Regions from separate parts of the Chryseobacterium sp. MEBOG07 genome, predicted to be linked through region 1. Evidence: riboswitches for the same ligand, from Rfam matches in the RefSeq annotation. Region 1 holds a riboswitch; the other holds the start of a gene.

Region 1 (3,428 bases):
TGTATAAAAACTGCTTGGTCTGCCCTGTTATAATATCAAATGTGACAATTCTTGTTAAGCTAGTATTGGTTGCCAATGCTTTGGTCGGCACATACATCATCGACTGTATTGTTCCTACCAATGTTCTTCCGTCTGGGGTAATAGCAAGTCCTTCCATTCCTCGGTTAGCCCTTCTTTTGGCCAAAACTGCAGGTAATTTTCTTGTTCCTGTATTTACACCTATCGGGCTTATTCTTTCCATTTCTACTCCGTCTGCGCTGTAATGCACAATATGCGGACCATATTCATCAGAAACCCAGAATGTACCGTCAGCCGCAGCAACAATACTTTCACTGTCCAGTCCATATTTATCAGTACCCAGAACATTTCCGGAAGCATCGTAGGCTATTTCTCCTGTGCTTCCCATTCCTACAGGGTTTGGTAAGCCTGTAATAGGCTGTCCCGATGGATTTTTAAGCTTAATATATTTGATTACCTCTACATTTCCGTCAGCATTGATTTTAAAATGCATAATGGTAGGCGTAAAGTCAGGGGTTAAAAATTTTTTTCCATTCTGGAAGTCCGTGTTGGGTCCCCTATCTGTAATGACGTAAAATTCGCCTTTTCTCGTAGGGTGAGCCGCAGCTCCGGAACCAAATCCGCCATTGATAACATCTACTCCGTTTATCGTAGCCAATTTGGTAAATGGAAACTCCTGAGGGAGTTTGGAATAATTAATATCCTGGTTAATCATTGTGGTATCATCATCACTTTTACATGAAGCCAATACTGCCAGCACTACAACAGACAATAGTAATTTTTTCATATTCACTTTTATGGCTGCGAAAGTATAAATTGATTATAAACTGATCTTGAATATAATGATAATTGTGTTTTAACAATAGAACCTTAAAATGAATTGAATATAAACAGAAAAATATTGAATTTTAAAATAAAACACTAATGATTCAATCCAATCATTAATTAATATGAAAATCAACTTTTTAAGAATCCAAAAAAAAGATAATTCACAAAACAGACTCACCTATTTATATGATATATTTGCAGCGTTTTTTAAGGCTGAACAATGTTCATTAATAGGGAATCAAGTGAGAATAACATTCAAATCTTGGGCTGTACCCGCAACTGTAAACTGTTTAAACTTACCGCACATAATATCCACTGGATCTGAAAATCCGGGAAGGAAGCTGTAAGATGTGAGCCAGGAGACCTGCCTTAAGATACTGACTTCAGAGAAAGAATTGTTTTTCCTCTGGAGATAAGTTTCGGGAATAAAACTTTAATTAAATTATATCATGAGAAAAATCTATCTTTTTTTCTTACTGCTTTGTATGCAGTTATTGTCGGCCCAATTCACAGAAAACGACATCAAATTTTGGGTAGGAACCGGTTCTAAAAAGGCCTATTTCATTGCAGATTTCAATGACGACAGTACTCCCAATTCTTATGCGTGGGGATATCGTTTTGATGGCAATGGTCTAGTGATGGAAGATCTTATCAATGCAATTGTAGCCGCCGAATCCAAAATGCAGGTTGATATTCCTACAGGATATCTTTCTATCCTGAATTATAATCATCATACCTCCACTACTGATGATAGCTGGATAACATGGTCTGGGTCCAGCGCATCAAACATGGCATGGAACAATGGTGTAGGCTATACTCCATTGGTTGACGGAAAATGGTATGGAGTGTCATACGGTCTTGATCATTACGACACCCCTCCCTCTCCTCCCGTTGCAGCTTACAGCTCTACATGGTATACTCCATCTCAGGTTACCAACTGGATTGGAACAGGAAGCAATACAAGTCTTATCGTAATCGATTTCGGAACTGATAATGCCAACGGAAGTGCCAATTCTTTTGTTTTTGGAATAAAATATAACGGAAGTATAACGGCTGAACAGGCTTTACAACTGATCCAGTCACAGACTTCCTATTTTAATGTTACATCCGCCAATAATCAGATTTCCAATTTATCATTGAACTCATTCACAGGAAATGCTTCCGGATCAGACGGCTGGAAGTTATATAAAGGAAAAGATTTGTCGAGCTGGCAAACAAAAACCAACCTTTCTCAAATTCAGTTGAGCAACAACGACTGGTTGGGATTGAGTTTTGGACAGAGAAGACCGTTTACCCCTACTGAAGCATTTAATGCAACACTGGGAACGTCCGATGTGAATAAGAAAAAATTCAGTATTTATCCTAATCCGGCAAGTGATTTCATTCAGATTGAAACTGCTGAGAAACTGAAGGAAGTGAATATTTATTCTGCCACAGGACAGAAGGTAATGACTTCTCAGGAAGCAAAGATTACTATCCAGTCTTTACATTCAGGGGTTTATTTTGTTGAAATTAAAACAGCTGAAAATACAACGATCCATAAAATGGTTAAGAAATAGAGAAAGCGCCTTTAAAAAGGCGCTTTTTTTATAATGATATGTCCAGAACTACACGTAAAACCACCCCGTCAAAAATTCTTTGAATTTTCGCCACCCCTCCGGAAGAGGGGAATTTTACGTCTCCAGTTGACTATTTGTAAGCGTTTTAATTTTCCCGGGAGAAAACTTTTAAGGCTTTGTGATAAACAAAAAACCGCACCAGATTGGTACGGTTTCTTATGATTTTACAATCAATTATTTTTTCTCTGTAGATCTTTGTAGAACCTCATCTACCATTCCGTAACCTTTAGCTTCTTCAGAAGTCATCCAGTAATCTCTGTCAGAAGATTTCTCTACCCACTCGTAAGTTTGCCCTGAGTGGTGACCGATGATTTCATAAAGCTCCTGCTTCAATTTCAGCATCTCTCTCAAGTTGATCTCCATATCTGAAGCTACTCCCTGAGCACCTCCTGAAGGCTGGTGAATCATTACTCTTGAGTGCTTAAGCGCAGAACGCTTTCCTTTTTCTCCGGCAACCAATAATACAGCTCCCATAGAAGCAGCCATACCTGTACAGATTGTCGCTACATCCGGTTTGATGATCTGCATCGTATCATAAATACCTAAACCGGCATATACGCTACCACCAGGAGAGTTGATATAGATCTGAATATCTTTTGATGGGTCTGCACTTTCTAAGAATAAAAGCTGTGCCGTAACGATGTTTGCTACCTGATCATCAATACCCGTTCCCAGGAAGATAATTCTGTCCATCATCAAACGGGAGAAAACGTCCATCTGAGCAACGTTTAATCTTCTTTCTTCCATGATGTACGGTGTAAGATTCGTTGGGCCATACATTCCCATATACTGATCGGTAACCAAACCGTTGTTTCCTAAGTGCTTTACAGAGAAATCTCTGAATTCTTTTTTAATGTCCATATTTTTATTATGTATTATTTTTAAATATTCCTGAAGTTTAAATTACAATATTTATTCCTAAAATTTTATAGGACTTTTTGTCACAGAATATCAAAAAAAACT
Region 2 (3,428 bases), 210 kb from region 1:
TTAGATACCAATACAATTTCGCTGATTTGGGAAAATGATAATGCAGACGGTTCCGATGGGAAACTGGATAATCCTTGTGAAACTATTATCTATAAAGGGAAATTATTAGTAGTTAATTATGATACTTTTCAAGGAGAAAAAAATAAAGAAGCAGATGCTTTTCATACGATATCAAGCTTTGATCTGGAAAATTGAATTGAGATTAAATAGCAAGAAAAAAATCAAGCAATTAAGCAAACTAACGGTATCACCTTAGCCATAAAAGTGTTCAATAATAATCCTGCCATGAACACTTAAAGGCTCACAATCTTTGTGAGTCTTTTTTGTTTTTCATAGACTTTATTAAAATCTTATGCAAGAAAACTATTAATACAAGAATTAATTATCTGTAAAATATTGCCCAAACCATTGATCGAAACTTTCTTTATATTGAGCCTGAGCGTTTTTAATCAGTAAATCAGGTTCTTCGATCTGGCTTAAGCCATAATCTCCTTTCATCCAAGTCAAATATTTGCTTAAATCTTCACTCTCTTCATAATCATCTTCATCTTTATAAAAATAAGCTTCATCAAACTCTACTGAAATCTCAGTATCAAAAGTAAGTAAATGTAAAAGCTGTAAAATATTTTCAGCAACAATATGAACACCACCTTCATCTCCAAAAACAACTACTGGCATTTTATTTAAAGGCTGATCCGTTCCGTTATTCCAGATTGCATAGAATGAACCGGAACCATTTGCCTGAGCAAAAGGCAACATACTATTCAAAAAAATTTCATCATCACTCCAGCTTTTCAATCCGGACTTACTATCGATTAAAACACCAAAATCTTGTGAATAATTTCCAAACGAGGAAATAGTATTCTGGAAATAGATCAGTTTCTCAAGTTCTACAGGAATCTCTCCCAAACCTAAGTTTTTTTTAAATTCTATAATGTCTATCATTGGTCAATTATCTCTAGTTAATAAAATTAGTAAAATGAAAAAAGAATAACAAATTTATTAACTATCTTTAATTTTCCGGTCATCTTTTGTATCAATTTAACAATATAATTAATCCATTCATCTCATAAATAAACCCCATAACAACAACGTTTTCAATATATTAAATCAAAACAATTATTGATTACATAAAATATCTTTTTCGTTATTATAAAATACCTATATTTACCACCAAGGAGTTCTTAAAACCTTCTTTATCAACCGAAATTGGTTACACTTAGGTGTGCATTAAAAGGGAATCGTGTGCAAATCACGAACTGTCGCGCAACTGTAAGTAACACATAAAGTTTTTATCAATTGATATCCACTGTATATTTTTTATATGGGAAGGATGATAAAAACCGTTACAAGTCAGGAGACCTGCCTATTTCGCATTGACGATGCTTTCGCGATTTGAAGCTTACAGTCAGGTATGATACGTTATGGATATAGTGTGATAAAACTGTTTTGTCAATCTGTATTACTTTTTGAGATGGATTACGAGTGAGCATTAGGTTGTTCTCATTATTCCATGGCTCAAATTCGTATCCCCCTTTCCGTAATTTTTCTTTTCTAATAAAGCACCGCGAAGTTTACTGAGAACTTTTTATAAGGTTTAATCAATGTAAAAAGTTATAAGGTGTACCGAAACAATCTTAATTATTCATGCAGTAACAACAGTTCTATTTTACAGACCTGTACAGCAAGAACTTTGCAAAATCCTCAATATCAATGTGATTTTAAGATTACTAAAATCCTTTTCTACCCTTCCTTTTTTACTAATAAGATAAGCATTTACAGCTCTTCTGCTCATTCGCAAACAAATTTCAACTCAACAATAAAATATTATAATGACCAAAAATGAAAATTGGAAATCTCCCGGCATGAAATTCCGGGAGGCAATGGAAAAAGAAAATCCCCTTCAGATTGTTGGAGCCATTAACGCAAACCATGCATTATTGGCACAGCAGGCTGGCTTTAATGCCATTTATCTTTCAGGAGGAGGTGTTGCAGCAGGGTCTTTAGGAATTCCTGATTTAGGGATTACCACTCTGGATGATGTGCTCATAGATGTTCAGCGTATTACCAATATTTGTGATTTGCCGCTAATGGTAGATATCGACACAGGTTTTGGGCCTTCTGCATTTAATGTCGCCAGAACTATTAAATCATTGATCAAAGCCGGAGCGGCAGCGGTACACATCGAGGATCAGGTGGGTGCAAAACGTTGTGGCCATAGGCCTGGAAAAGAAATCGTAAGCAAAGAAGAAATGGTAGACCGTCTTAAGGCTGCTGCAGATGCCCGTACCGATGAAAGCTTTGTTATCGGCGCAAGAACAGATGCTTTTGCCAATGAAGGACTGGAAAAAACTTTAGAAAGAGCCGTAGCCTATAAAGAAGCGGGTGCAGATTTCATTTTTGCTGAAGCAGTACCCGATTTAAGTTTTTATCAAAAATTTGTTGATGCTACCGGAATTCCTGTGCTTGCGAATATCACAGAATTTGGGATGATTAAAATGTACACGGTAGAAGAGCTAAAAAACGCAGGTGTCGGGCTCATCCTCTACCCTCTTTCTGCCTTCCGGGCTGCTAATAAAGCGGCACAAAATGTATACAATCATATTCGCAAAGACGGAACACAAGCCAACGTACTGGATACTATGCAAACAAGAGAAGAACTTTATCACAGTATCGGCTACCACGATTATGAACAAAAATTAGATAATCTTTTTAAACAAAATACTCATGTCAACAAATAGCGAACCAACATTTAAACCTAAAAAAAGTGTAGCCCTTTCCGGAGTTACAGCAGGCAATACCGCTCTTTGCAGTGTCGGAAAAAGCGGAAATGACCTCCATTACAGAGGTTACGATATTTTGGATCTTGCAGAAAAAACACAATTTGAAGAGGTGGCTTACCTTCTTATTTATGGCCAGTTACCTACAGAAGCACAGTTGAAAAACTATAAAGCCAAATTAAAATCTTTGAGAGGTCTTCCTCATTCTGTAAGAAATATCTTAAAAAGTATTCCGGCAGCAGCACACCCAATGGATGTTATGCGCTCAATGGTTTCAGCAGTTGGTAGTATTCAGCCTGAAAAAGATGACCATAATGTCGCAGGAGCAAGAGATATTGCTGATAAATTATTAGCATCATTCAGTTCCGGACTTTTATATTGGTATCATTATACCCACAATGGTAAAGAGATTGATGTTGAGACTGATGACGATACTATCGGTGGACATTTCCTTCATTTGTTACATGGCAAAAAAGCTCCTGATTCATGGATAAAAGCAATGGAGATATCTCTTAATCTGTATGCTGAACATGAGTTTAACGCTTCTACTTTCACGGCCCGTGTTATTGCCGGTACATCTTCAGATTTTTATTCCTGTATCACAGGCGCTATCGGTGCTTTAAGAGGTCCAAAACATGGAGGAGCCAA

Evidence for each region. A riboswitch is a leader RNA that binds a small molecule or an ion and turns the genes downstream of it on or off. The one in region 1 is predicted to bind cobalamin.
Region 2: another riboswitch for cobalamin. It lies ahead of prpB (methylisocitrate lyase); the one in region 1 lies ahead of LF886_RS17930 (T9SS type A sorting domain-containing protein).

What each region holds. Positions count from the first base shown of each region.
Region 1 covers NZ_CP084579.1:3,917,683-3,921,110, forward strand. Annotated here, with positions in the region: gene LF886_RS17925 (esterase-like activity of phytase family protein) at 1-805, opposite strand, end outside; cobalamin riboswitch at 1,040-1,233, shown strand; gene LF886_RS17930 (T9SS type A sorting domain-containing protein) at 1,296-2,405, shown strand; gene clpP (ATP-dependent Clp endopeptidase proteolytic subunit ClpP) at 2,640-3,326, opposite strand.
Region 2 covers NZ_CP084579.1:4,129,769-4,133,196, forward strand. Annotated here, with positions in the region: gene LF886_RS18960 (hypothetical protein) at 1-195, shown strand, start outside; gene LF886_RS18965 (hypothetical protein) at 379-945, opposite strand; cobalamin riboswitch at 1,194-1,385, shown strand; gene prpB (methylisocitrate lyase) at 1,833-2,741, shown strand; gene prpC (2-methylcitrate synthase) at 2,728-3,428, shown strand, end outside.